DNA from 4 places in the Rahnella sp. CFA14(1/10) genome. Region 3 is predicted to be linked to each of the others. Evidence: predicted binding sites of a transcription regulator. Region 3 holds the regulator's gene; each other region holds the start of a gene.

Region 1 (3,413 bases), on a different contig from region 3:
AAAAAGCGAAGGGAGATCCAAGAGGGAAAAAGCACTTTTCCCTCTTGGGCGGTTTCGGCGCAGCGCGTTAAGTGAGCATCGCACGTAAGAAACCGAAAGTTTCTCGATCAGGCGTTCAGTGCAACTGAGAAACCAAAACTTACCCAATCCGGTTTCGAAGGGTTCCAAAGGGACATCTCCCTTTGAAAAACTATCACTTAATCGCCATGGCATCCCGCATCGTATAGAACAAATCCGTCTGGTCGGTCAGACCGACCACATTCGCTGCATGCGGCCCGAACGCGGCGATACGCAGTTGTGTCCCGGTGTGCCCCTGTGAATCCTCTTCTGAGTTGCCGTAACTGATAGTCATCGGCGCACCGTCTTTGGTGGTCAGTGTTTGCGTCAGGCCGGGCGCTTTGGCATCGGTTTCGATAATCTGGCTGGAATGGGCATGATCGGCGGTGACGATAACCAGCGTGTTGCCGTCCTGTCGGGCGAACGCCAGCGCTTTTTGCACCGCTTCATCCAGATCCACTGTTTCCCCGAACTGGCCGCACGGATTAGCGGCGTGATCTTGTTTATCAATCGATGCGCCTTCAACCTGCAGGAAGAAACCGTTCTGATTCGTTTTCAGCAAGTCGATGGCTTTTTCAGTCATAACGGCCAGCGTCGGGATGTCGGCAGTGCGTTGCGGATTGGCTTCACAGGTAACAGCCGGTTTATCAATGTTGCCGTGATAAGTGGCCTTCGGACCCTGCCAGCGTACCGGCATGTTGCCCTCGGAGAACAGGCCAAGAACCGGTTTCTTCTGGTCTGCCTGCGTGACAGCACTGAGCTGCTCCGCGTTTTCCACCCACACGTAACCCTGTGCCAGTGCCTGATCTTTCAGGGATTTACCCTGGAACTCACCGGCTTTAGCCAACTGGCTGAAAGATTTTCTGCCGCCGCCCAGCGTGACGTCTGCGCGGGTTTGCAATAACTGTTCGGTGATCGAACCACGTCCGCCGTTTTCCAGCCCGTTGCTGGCACATTTCTCCGCCGTTTCTTCCGGACCGTAGCACTTACGTGAGGTTACGTGGGCGATTTGCGCAGCAGGGGTTGCATCCTGCAATTCGGCAGTGGAGACGTTGCCGGTGGCCTTGCCTGCGGCTTTGGCGATCTCAAGAATAGTCTGGTGATCTTTACCGTTAACATCTACACCAATCGCGCCGTTATAGCTTTTAACACCTGTCGCCCAGGCGGTGGCGGATGCTGCAGAATCGGTCACGTAACTCGGTTTCTGCGTTTTCTTATCCAGAGAATAATGGGTGTACTGACCGGTCAGCGGCAGGGCATCGATACCTTTAAAATAGCCGCCGGCACCTTCTGCATAGTTGCGGGCGGAGGTGATTTCAGAATCCCCCATACCGTCGCCAATCAGTAAAATCACGTTTTTCACCGTTTTGTCTGAAAGTGACGCTTTCAGCGCGGCGGTCTGGTCACCGCTCAGGCGACGCGCGCCACCCGGTTCTGTCAGCACACCTTTTGCTGCGCGGTCAGTCAGCGAGTCAGTTTCAGTGGCGAGGACAGTGGCAGAGGTGGAAAGCAGCAGGGCGGCAGTCACGGCGCGGGCCACAAGAGATACGGATTGTTGCATTGTCAAAACTCCTTTTCATAAACCATCGGAAATAAAAATACACATATAGATATTTTTTGTTACCGAAAGGTTAAGTCAGAGTTGTGACATTTTAATGACAGTGATGGAGGGGATGTTGCTTTACTCCTTCCCTTCGCAGGGGAGGGAGTTATCCGTAGTCTCCTTTTGCGTTTGCAAAAAAAAAGCCCCGATGAACGGAGCTTTTTCACTAAAACGTCAGGGACGCAATTAATTAACCTGAACCGGCATCCCTGAACGCATCTCAATAGCGCGCTGAACCACAGTCTGGTTGACCGCAGGATCCATCGATACGCTGCTTGCGTTACCGGTCAGAGTGATTGGCAGCGGCTGCTGGGAATCAAACTCTTCCTGGTTAGAGGACAGCGGGTTATGGATCTCAATATAACGTTTACCGTCCGGCTCAACGGTGGCTTTCACCGGCTCGTTGATAAACTGAACGCGGGTGCCTTGCGGAACGTTGTCGAACAGCCATTTGATGTCGGCATCACGCAAACGTACACAACCGTGGCTCACGCGCAGACCGATACCGAAGTTGGCGTTGGTGCCGTGAACTGCATACAGACGGCCAACATACAGTGCGTACAGCCCCATCGGGTTGTCCGGGCCAGCAGGGAAGACGGCGGGCAGGAATTCACCACGGGAAGCATATTCTTCATGCATTTTCGCCGTCGGGGTCCAGGTCGGGCCAGCTTTTTTACGCTGAACCGTAGTCACCCAGTTCATCGGGGTGTCTTTGCCCAGTTCACCGATACCGATTGGCAGCACGACCACAGTATTGGTGCCTTTCGGGTAGTAATACAGACGCATTTCAGCACTGTTGATCACGATGCCTTCATGCGGGGTATCAGGCAGGATTAATTGCTGAGGGATAGTCAGCACGGTGCCCGGGGTTGGCAGATAAGGATCAACGCCAGGGTTAGCTTCGAGCATATTGCTCAAACCCATCTGGTATTGCGCTGCAAAATGTTCCAGCGGCAGGCTGCTGCCCTGCGGAACGGTAACTGTGATGTTTTCACCGACCAGACGGCCATTATTGGCCGGAAGAGGGTAGACCACAGCAAAAGACGCCTGGCTATATGCAGCAACTGCCAAAACCAGGGTAAGGATTGCGCGAATGCTCATTTTCATATTTTCGTTGGTCGTTAATGCCACACTGGCAGTTGTCAGGATGTTAATTCCCCCCGATCCGATCGTAACCGGCCGGAGGAATAGTGTACTTGCACATAGCACTTGAAAGGGACACGGTATGTGTAACGAATCGCATTTCAGGGCCGCTAATTATAAGGATTTATTTCAAACAGGCCAAAGCTTTCTCATCTTGTTCGAAAAGTTCCCTGCCACAACCGCATTTTTTGCGGCAGCCTGCACATTTTCTTCACATTCCTGACTTTATTTACGGCAAAACGGCACCATGACCAGCGCGGCAACAAACATCCACGCCATGACCTGAAAGATGTCGTTGAACGCCAGTGTCAGGGATTGCGCCGCGACTTTCGCGCCAAATATCCCTTTTGCCATCAGCAATGCCTGAGCGGTGTCCGGCGTCAGGTGGACAATTTTTTGCGCCAGCGAATCTATCTTCTCCTGCGCATGATCCCCATAGTGTCCCAGCGATTCGCCGAAACGTGCAGCGTGCACGCGGGTCCAGTCCTGCAGCCAGGTATTCACCGTGGCAATACCAATCGCGCCGCCGAGATTACGCATCAGATTAAACAGCCCTGATGCGTAGCGCAGTTCCGGCCCCTGAAACGCGGTCAGGGCCATGTTCACACTC
Region 2 (3,413 bases), on a different contig from region 3:
ATCGCCCTGACTGATCACATGAATATCCATGCCCCGGGCGTGCGGTTCAGCGCGCAGCTCAATCGGACTTCCCTCCCGGCCATAACGCACTGCATTGGCAACCAGATTGCTGAGTGCACGCTGGAACAACATGGCATCGGCATACAGCACGCCTGTACCTTTACCGTTCAGCGTCATACCGCGTTCTTCCGCCAGACCCTCAAAATATTCCTGAATACGGGTCATTTCAGAAGAAACATCAATGGTGGTGATGGTCAGGACGGAGCGCGCATCTGAAGCCCGCGCCAGAAACAGGATGTTTTCCACCATACGGGAAATACGTTCCAGCTCTTCCATATTGTTCGCCAGCAGTGTTTCATATTCTTCCACCGTACGCGGCTGGTATAACGCCACCTGACAATGCCCCATCAGCGCCCCTACCGGCGTACGGATTTCATGCGCCAGATCGGCGGAAAATTGCGTTAGTCGCTGATACCCTCCGGCGAGCCGGTCGAGCATATCGTTGAAAGAATAAATTAATTGCTGCAATTCCTGCGGTGCATTTTCAGAAGACAGTCGCGTAGACAAACTGGCCGGATGGATCTGCGCCGCCTCATGCGCCATATTGCGCAGCGGCCGTAATCCGCGGCGGATCACCAGATAACCCAGAACGGCAATCAGCAAATAAGCGAATAGCACCGCCCCGGTAATTTCCCAACGAAAAGTCTGTAACAGATGCGACTCCTCGGTCATGAAATGCGCGCCGGTGATTTCAACCGTCCGCCCGTCCTGGATTTGTACCGCAGCGCGGGCAAAGCGTACCGGCGTGCCATCCGGTGCGGTGAGGTGATGCACTGTATTCAGCGTCAGCGGATGACCGTCCGGCACGGCCACCACCGGCGGCAATTCCAGCCGGGATGGATTGACGTTGATCAGCGGCTTCTCACCGGACAAACGAAACGTCAGGATATCGCGCTCGTTACCGAGCATATTTTCAAACAGGCCGGGATTACGGCTGAGCTGCGACAGCGGAAATTCGTTGGCAAGCAGATGACGGAAATACTGAACGCGGCCGCTGACCTGATAATCTGCACGGCGTACCAGTTCTTTATCCATCGAGTAATAAAGATAAAAACCAACAGCGCTAACGACCAGTGAGGCGATCAGCGCAAACAGTAAGGTGGCGCGAAGCGTCAGCGACATGCCGCGCTCAGGGAGTGGAGTAAATTGCCGATCAGTCATGTCGCACTTCGCACACATAACCAATCCCGCGCACGGTATGGATAAGTTTCACCTCAAAGGTGCGGTCAACTTTGCCACGCAGGCGCTTAATGGCAACATCCACCACGTTGGTATCGCTGTCGAAATTCATGTCCCAGACCTGTGAGGCGATCATCGTCCGCGACAGCACTTCCCCCTCGCGACGCATCAGCAACTGCAGCAACATGAATTCCTTGTTGGTCAGCGCAATGGCCTGATCCTGACGGGTGACACGACGGCGCAACACATCAAGATTCAGGTCTGCCACCGAATAGATATCGGGTTCGCGGGTGGCCGGGCGGCGCAGTAATGTACGGATACGCAACACCAGTTCGGTGAAGGAGAACGGCTTGATGAGATAATCGTCAGCGCCCAGTTCCAGCCCGTGAATGCGATCCTGCACCTCATCGCGGGCGGTGAGAAACAGCACCGGCACGTCGCTTTTTTTGCGCAGGACTTCCATCACCTGCCAGCCGTCCAGCCCCGGCAGCATAACATCGAGGATCACCGCATCGTAACCGTCTTCCAGCGCCAGAAACAGGCCATCAGCACCGTTACGCGCCAGATCCACGCTGTAACCTGCTTCTGTCAGTCCTTTTTTCAGGTAGTCGCCTGTACTGACATCGTCTTCAATCACCAGTATTCGCATTCAGGCCCCCAGCGCCGTATGACCATTCACCTAAAGAATGATTCATCTGAAAGTTTATCAGTTTCGTCAGTCATCTTTGATGACAATTTTGTCATCAATTTGTCATCAGCCAATACCGGTTGATCGTCCACTCTTAAGGAAGTTATCCATCACTGGCAGGTTCAGTGATTCATCTAACAGAATGAAATAACGCTGGAAAATGGAGAGTTAATTATGAATGCACCAACACGTATCGCTGGTCTGTTACTGGGTTCCCTGCTGATGTGCAGCGGGATGACATCCGCTTTTGCCGCCGATAATGTGATTAAACCCACACGCGGAACCATTGATTCAGTTAATGACTCATCGGTACAAATCACCACCCGTCAGGGTGAAAAACTTGACGTTAAACTGACCGATCAGACCAAAATCAATGCCGTCACCAAAGGCAACATCAGCGATATCAAAGCGGACAGCTTTATCGGGACGGCAGCCGTTCCGCAGGCTAACGGCACGCTGAAAGCGCTGGAGGTCCACGTCTTCGCACCCAGCCTGCGCGGCAGCGGTGAAGGCTTCAATCCGTTTGAATCCGCCGATGGCAAAATCAATACCATGACCAACGGCACCGTCGGCAAGCTGGTGAACAGCAACGGCCGCACCCTGACCGTGAAATATCACGATGCCGAGAAAACTGTCGTCGTGCCTGACGATGTGCCGGTTGTTCTGCTGGCACCGGGCGACCGCAGCCTGCTGAAACCGGGCACTAAAATCGTATTGTTTGCCATGAAAGATGACAAAGGTGCGCTGGTTGCCCGTGGTATTGCTGCCGGTAAAGACGGCATCGCGCCTCCGATGTAATCCGGCCAGTCAACAGGAGATTAAGCGTGAAACCTCAGCTCTCATTACCCCGAAAACGCCGGATCCATTCCTGGCCGGTTCGTATCTGTCATTGGATCAATGTGCTGGCAATGATCGGCATGGTGATGAGCGGCTGGGGGATTTATAACGCCGATCCGCTTTTCGCTTTCACTTTTCCGCAAAACACTACCCTCGGCGGCTGGCTGGGCGGCAATATAGCCTGGCATCTGGCGGTGATGTGGCTGCTGGCGGCTAATGCCCTGCTCTATCTGGTGTGGGGTATTTTCAGCGATCATTTCAGGCATGACTTTTTCCCCTTTTCGCCCCGCTCTGTCTGGCGCGATACCGTTCGTGCACTGACATTCAGGCTCCCTCACAAGCTCGGTCAGTACAACGCCGTGCAAAAGCTGATGTACAGCGGAGTTTTATTGCTGGGCGCACTGCTGGTGCTGTCGGGTTTGTCCATCTGGAAACCGGTGCAGTTCAGCGGGCTGGTCTGGCTGTTTGGCGGTTTTGATATCGCGCGTTATGTGCATTTCTTTGCGATGAGCGGCGTGCTGCTGTTTGTCATTATTCACGTACTGATGGTCCTGCTGGTGCCTGAAACCTTCGTGGCAATGCTGACCGGCGGCAAAAAAATAAGCACGGAGGACCACGCCGATGAGTGAAAAACCACAACGGCCAAAAA
Region 3 (3,413 bases):
ATACACCAGATTCGATACCGCACTGCGCAACTGATCTTCATTACCAAAGACGTTCAGTTTGTCATTAATGCGAAACACCACCTCATGCCGGCCGTTGCTTAACGTTTGCACCTCACGTTCGAGCATACCGAGCATCACCGGAATATCGACTTTCTCATGCAAATCAATATTCGCTGAAGCTTCGATTTTCGACAGCGTCAGCAACTGCTTCACCAGCCCGTCCATTCGCCGCGTCTGTTCCTGCATGGTATCCAGTGCTTTGGTGCGGAAAGGTTCTTCCAGTTTGGCGTCTTCCATCATTTCCAGATATCCCTGCAATACGGTCAGCGGGGTTCTCAGCTCATGACTGACGTTAGCAAAGAAGTTACGCCGTGCACCTTCAAGCTGACGCATCTGTGTGACATCGCGTGCCACCATCAGCAGTTGCCCTTCTGAATAAGGCATAACGCGAAACTCGACGTAATGCTCATTATTGAGTTGCAGATTCAGCGCCCGGCTGAAATCGCGGGTCTGGATCCACAACCGGAATTCCGGATAACGCAGCAGGTTGAAGATATGTTGCCCGTTATCTTCCGGCCAGCGGAAACCGAGCAGATCCTGCGCCAGCCCGTTACACCAGAAAATATTGCCTTCTTCCGTAGTCAGCACCACGGCATCGGGCAGCGATTCAGCACCGCTGCGAAAACGTTTGATCAACTGACCTAATTCGCGACGCCGGCGCCGGTTGCGCATCTGCATCTGGTTAAGCCCGTAGAACAGCGGCTCCCAGCTCCAGCGGCCGTTCGGCGGCGTAATACTGCGGTCAAGCCACAGCCAGTGAGAGAGTTTAAGCTGGTTGTAATAATTCCAGCCCAGTGCCGCAACCAGCGACACAAACAGGAGCCAGCCGAAATGACCGACGAAAATACCGAGAATTAACGCTGGCAGACAAAAGAGAAAAAATTCGCCGGCCAATCGTTTCCATGACAAACGTTCTAGCACACAGATTCTCCGCTGTGAGGACTCAATAACGCGTTGAAAAACGGTATCCGGTACCACGAACAGTCTGGATCATTCTGTCATGTCCGCTGGTTTCCAACGCCTTACGCAAACGACGAATATGCACGTCTACGGTGCGATCTTCCACATAAACGTTAGTGCCCCAGACGTTATTGAGCAACTGTTCCCGGCTATAAACACGTTCAGAATGCGTCATAAAGAAGTGTAATAACTTAAATTCTGTCGGCCCCATATCAAGCGCCTGTTCGTTGGCCATCACCCGGTGAGACGAGGGATCCAGGCTTAAACCCTGCATGTCGATCACTTCTTCCACCGCCATTGGCGAGATGCGACGCATCACCGCTTTAATGCGGGCAACCAGCTCTTTCGGGGAAAACGGTTTGGTGATGTAATCATCGGCACCGACTTCGAGGCCACGCACCCGATCTTCTTCTTCACCGCGTGCGGTCAACATCATCACCGGAATTTCGCGGGTCAGCGCCTCACGTTTAAGATGCTTAATAAACTGAATACCGGAACCGCCAGGTAACATCCAGTCGAGCAGGATAAGTTCAGGGTAAGGTTCAACAAGCTGCCCAATCGCTGAATCAAAATCCTCAGCTTCTACGGCCTGATAGCCATTTTGTTCCAGTACAAAACACACCATTTCACGGATTGGAGCTTCGTCTTCAACCACCAATATACGTCTAGCCATCGTAGGTCCTGCCAATAGGTTAGCGATCTTTTATTTGATTGCGGGCGCCATTATGCGTCAGTTTTGTGACAGATTTATGAACGAAAAGAATGGTTCATTACAGTCAAATATGACAGATAATTAGCGGCCATCTTGCTGAAATTGGACTGATTTATCGGGGACATCTCCCCCCGCCGACGTTTATACTTTGCCCCATTGTCGTCATCCAGGGTTCATACAGGAGTCTCATGCGCCTGATCCACACGTCAGACTGGCATCTTGGCCAGTACTTTTTCACCAAAAGCCGTGCAGCCGAACATCAGGCATTTCTGCGCTGGCTGACCGGTCAGGTGCAGCAACATCAGGTCGACGCCGTGATTGTCGCGGGTGATATTTTCGATACCGGATCACCGCCCAGTTATGCCCGCGAATTGTATAACCGCTTCGTGGTGGAATTACAACAAACCGGCTGTCAGCTGGTGGTACTGGCTGGCAACCACGATTCCGTCGCAACACTTAATGAATCACGCGAGCTACTTTCCTGCCTGAATACGCGGGTGATTGCCACTGTCGGCGAAAATCTGTCTGAACAGATTTTGGTGCTCAGTCAGCGTGACGGAAAACCGGGCGCGGTACTGTGTGCCATCCCGTTTTTACGCCCGCGTGATCTGCTGGCCAGTCAGGCCGGTCAGTCCGGCAGCGACAAACAACTGGCATTGCAGGAAGCCATCGCCGCACATTATGACGCGCTCTGGCAGGCCGCGCAGGCCAGGCGTGATGAACTTGGCATACCGCTGCCCGTTATTGCAACCGGCCATCTGACCACCGTTGGCGTCAGTACTTCTGATTCCGTGCGTGACATCTATATAGGCACACTTGACGCCTTCCCCGCGCAGGCGTTCCCGCCGGTTGATTATGTGGCGCTTGGCCATATTCACCGCGCACAGTGCGTCGCAAAAACTCACCACATCCGTTACAGCGGTTCGCCAATTGCCCTGAGCTTTGACGAACTGAGCAAAGCCAAAAGTGTGTATCTGCTCGATTTCGACGGGGCAACGCTCAGTGCCATCGACACGCTGGAAATTCCTGTTTTCCAGCCCATGCAGATACTCAAAGGCTCGCTGGCGGAAATTGAAAAGCAACTGGCGCAGTTCGAAGGCGGCGATGCACAAAAACCCGTCTGGCTTGATATCGAAGTCGCCACGCAGGATTATCTCAGCGATATTCAGCGGCGTATTCAGGCGCTGACTGCGGATTTGCCGGTGGAAGTTGTCCTGTTGCGCCGCAGCAAAGAACAGCGCATCAGCAGCATTGAGCAGCAGGAAAAAGAGACCCTCAGTGAACTGAGCGTCAGCGACGTCTTTGAACGGCGGCTGGCGCTGGAGCCGGACCCTGATGCCCCCCGTCAGGCGCGGATGCGCACTCTTTTTGCTCAGGTTGTTGAGCAGGTCACGCACGGTCAGAATGCAGAGGACAGCGCACAATGAAAATTCTCAGCCTGCGTTTAAAAAACCTGAACTCGCTGGAAGGCGAATGGAAAATTGATTTCACTGCCGAGCCGTTCGCCAGCAACGGATTATTCGCGATCACCGGCCCGACCGGTGCAGGGAAAACCACCCTGCTTGATGCCATTTGTCTGGCGCTTTATCATCAGACGCCACGTCTGAACATCACACCAAGCCAGAACGAACTGATGACCCGCCACACCGCCGAATCGCTGGCTGAGGTGGAGTTTGAAGTT
Region 4 (3,413 bases), on a different contig from region 3:
CATTATCGTGCTCGACCACGGCGACGTGATTGCCGAAGGCATACCGCAGGTTATTCAGAATGATGAAAAGGTCATCGCCGCGTATCTGGGTGCTGATGAAGATGACGAGGTCAGCTTATGAGCGACGCGATGCTGGAATTTCGCGATGTGAATGTGTATTACGGGGCGATTCAGGCATTGCAGCAGGTGTCTCTGAAGGTGAATCAGGGAGAAACCGTGGCGCTGATCGGCGCCAATGGTGCCGGGAAATCAACGCTGCTGATGTCGATATTCGGTCAGCCACGCATACAGAGCGGGCAAATCCTGTTTCGCGGAGAAGATATCAGCCGCAAATCGACACACTTTGTGGCCTCGGCGGGAATTGCACAATCGCCGGAAGGGCGGCGCGTTTTTCCGGATATGACCGTGGAAGAAAATTTACTGATGGGCACCATTCCTGTCGGGAATCAGCATGCGGCAGAAGATCTGCAAACCATGTTTGCGTTATTCCCGCGCCTGAAGGAACGCCGTAAACAGCGGGCGATGACCATGTCCGGTGGCGAACAGCAAATGCTGGCGATTGCCCGTGCGCTGATGAGTCGTCCGAAGCTGTTACTGCTCGATGAACCGAGTCTCGGGCTGGCACCCATTATCGTGAAACAAATTTTCCAGACCCTGCGTGAACTGGCGAAAAGTGGCATGACGATCTTTCTGGTGGAGCAAAATGCGCATCATGCGCTCAGGCTGTCTGACCGGGGTTACGTTATTGTCAACGGGCAAATTCGCCTGAGTGGGACGGGAGAAGAACTTTTGCATAATCAGGAGGTGCGCAAAGCCTACTTAGGCGGGATCTGATCCCCGTCTCCCTGAAGCTGCAGCTGTATTGGCTGCACTTTCTTATCTGAATCACTCAATTGTGTCTGCGCATTGTGAGTTGCTCGCCGGGCTTAACGTCAGTGATTACGGGTATCTCAGCCAGTCACCTCTAATAAGGTTTATTCCGAATTTGCTAATTTTCAACCGCCCTCCACATTTCACTCACAGTATTCCGCTATCATAAGATTCTTACTGAAAAGTGACCATAAAGTTAAATTTCTGGGTTATCATGCGAAATCAGCCGTCAAAAATTTGTAAAATACCATTTTTTTAGGCGAAATCAGTGACCTGAAGCCGGGTGAAGGCGTTGACCCGTTCAGGCTCAACAGGCTATATAGCGCTATCCGTTTTTGGCATGAATTTTCCTGTCTCAGGGATGAAGTGAATGATCCAGGTCATTCGCTCGATGAGTTGAACCGTCGGCGCTGCTCGCAAAACAGCAGAAATGGGTCGTAGAGTTTATTGTTTAAATCAGGCAGGGTGCTGAAATGGCTTCTGAGATAATTTCATTTGTATTATTTCTTTCTTCTATTTTTCTCTACGTCACGCGGGCGTCGTCCAGCCGTGTCTGGTTTTCACTGGTGCTGTTTTTCCTCGGGCTTTACGTCATTCTGAATGTCATCCTGATCGGCAGCAATTATTTCACTGGCGAAGGCATCACGGACGCCGTGTTATATACCGTCACCAGCAGCCTGAAAGGGGCGGGGCTCAATAAATATATCCTGCCGTTTATCGGTTTACTGGCGGGGCTGATTGCCGTATTTGCTTTGCTGGCGTGGGGGCTGAAGCAGCGTCGTGCTAAAAACAGCAGTGCCGTCTACAGCGCACTGGCCGTGGTACTGGCGGTCTTTTCCGTGGGTTCCACTCAGGCATTCCAAAACATTTCCCGGCTGGTCAAAACGCAAATTTCCGGCAACGGCGCAGATTTTAATACCTATTACAAAGTGCCCGAAAAAGTCATCAAGGGCGCGAAAAAACCTAACCTGGTTTATATCTATGGCGAGAGTCTGGAACGCACTTATTTTGATGACAAGGTTTTCCCCGGCCTGACGACCGAATTAAATCGCCATAAAGCGCAGAGCACTGATTTCACTAATACCAAACAGTTGCCGGGCACGGGTTATACCATCGCCGGTATGGTGGCTTCCCAGTGCGGGATCCCGCTGTTTGCGCCGTTTGATGGCAATGCCTCCAGTGCACTGGCGACCTTCTACCCGGAAAACGTGTGTCTTGGCGACGTGCTCAAAGGTGCCGGCTATACCAACTATTTCTATCAGGGCGCAGAACTGGCTTTCGCAGGTAAAGGTACTTTCCTGAAATCCCATGGCTTCGACCATCTTTATGGCTACAACGAATTGCGTCCGACCGTGGCGGATCCGTCTTACAAAAACGACTGGGGTTGGTATGACGACACCTTGCTGGATGAAGTGTATAAAAAGTTCATCACGCTGAGTCAGGAAGGTAAGCCATTTTCACTGTTCACGCTGACCGTTGACACGCATCATCCTGATGGCTTTATTTCCCGGGGTTGTACCCGCAAGGAATATAAAGTGAACGGTAAAGCTAACCAGTCACTGAGTGCCGTGTCCTGTAGTCAGGAACTGATTGCCGCCTTTATCGATAAGATTAAAAAGTCCGGTTATTTTGATAACACCGTCATTGTGGTGTCTTCCGACCATCTGGCAATGAACAACACGGCATACAACATTCTGACTAAACAGAACCGTAAAGACCTGTTCTTCGTCCTTGACGGGCGTCATCCGGTGGGTGAGCTCAATGCGGCGAAACGCAGTACGCTGGATAATGGTGCGACCATACTGGATATGATGGGCGGCGATAACTATATCGGTCTCGGCCGCAGCGGTGTTTCTGCGACCTCTATGACCGCGCAGTTCCTGAATATTGATGACAAAGTGAATGCCTGGAAACCGGCGGTCATCAAACAATGGGGCTTCCCGAACAGCATCAAAAATTATGCGGTGAATACCAAAGACAGTACCTTTACTTTCTCCGGCATGACCATCAAAACGCCGTTTATTCTGAAGGTCACGGGAGACAAAATTGAACCGATGTTCGATGTCTATCTGTCAACGCCGTTGAAAAAACAGCTGGCCGGACTGGCGACCAGCGATAACTTTGTCTGGGTCGATAAATGCTACGAAATGGGCCGTGTGTGGGCACCGGAGTTGTCGCTCAATACCGGCCTGTGTGTTGCATCGGGCAACCTCGGGGCGAAGCCGACAATTGTGCAGGCCACCGGCGATACCTTCAAAGGTAAAGTAGACTTCGCGAAAGACACGTCGGGCAGTAACGCCATTTATCAGCAAACCCTGAATGCGTTGAACATTGACGATGCGGCCACTACCTACCAGTCGAAAGCCATTGCCTTTATGGTGCCGGGATTGCCGGAGCAGGTAAAAGCGATTACCGGTGTGTCTGCCGTTGAAAACTGGGGACGTTGGTCAGATGCCAATCTGGCACCGTCGGTGAAAATTGATTATGTCAAACCGCTGCCCGCTACTTTTGATGTGGTGATCCGCGCACGTGCTTACGGTAAT

Evidence for each region. The regulator PhoB, encoded in region 3, activates phosphate uptake and scavenging genes when phosphate is short. The targets are predictions, from matches to a motif close to CTGTCATAAAACTGNCNNAT.
Region 1: phoA (alkaline phosphatase) is a predicted target of PhoB. The motif match lies at 1,700-1,719, and genes of this name have one in related genera.
Region 2: EVX52_RS10585 (heavy metal response regulator transcription factor) is a predicted target of PhoB. The motif match lies at 1,977-1,996, and genes of this name have one in related genera.
Region 4: opgB (phosphatidylglycerol--membrane-oligosaccharide glycerophosphotransferase) is a predicted target of PhoB. The motif match lies at 1,097-1,116, and genes of this name have one in related genera.

What each region holds. Positions count from the first base shown of each region.
Region 1 is NZ_SEWS01000002.1:511,343-514,755, reverse strand. Features, by position in the region: gene phoA (alkaline phosphatase) at 194-1,618, opposite strand; gene EVX52_RS05925 (L,D-transpeptidase family protein) at 1,847-2,767, opposite strand; gene EVX52_RS05920 (DHA2 family efflux MFS transporter permease subunit) at 3,029-3,413, opposite strand, start outside.
Region 2 is NZ_SEWS01000004.1:355,603-359,015, forward strand. Features, by position in the region: gene EVX52_RS10580 (heavy metal sensor histidine kinase) at 1-1,221, opposite strand, end outside; gene EVX52_RS10585 (heavy metal response regulator transcription factor) at 1,214-1,888, opposite strand; gene EVX52_RS10590 (hypothetical protein) at 2,102-2,725, shown strand; gene EVX52_RS10595 (cytochrome b/b6 domain-containing protein) at 2,752-3,393, shown strand; gene EVX52_RS10600 (molybdopterin-dependent oxidoreductase) at 3,386-3,413, shown strand, end outside.
Region 3 is NZ_SEWS01000012.1:97,038-100,450, forward strand. Features, by position in the region: gene phoR (phosphate regulon sensor histidine kinase PhoR) at 1-981, opposite strand, end outside; gene phoB (phosphate response regulator transcription factor PhoB) at 1,004-1,693, opposite strand; gene sbcD (exonuclease subunit SbcD) at 1,921-3,159, shown strand; gene sbcC (exonuclease subunit SbcC) at 3,156-3,413, shown strand, end outside.
Region 4 is NZ_SEWS01000001.1:192,737-196,149, reverse strand. Features, by position in the region: gene EVX52_RS00945 (ABC transporter ATP-binding protein) at 1-121, shown strand, start outside; gene EVX52_RS00940 (ABC transporter ATP-binding protein) at 118-834, shown strand; gene opgB (phosphatidylglycerol--membrane-oligosaccharide glycerophosphotransferase) at 1,344-3,413, shown strand, end outside.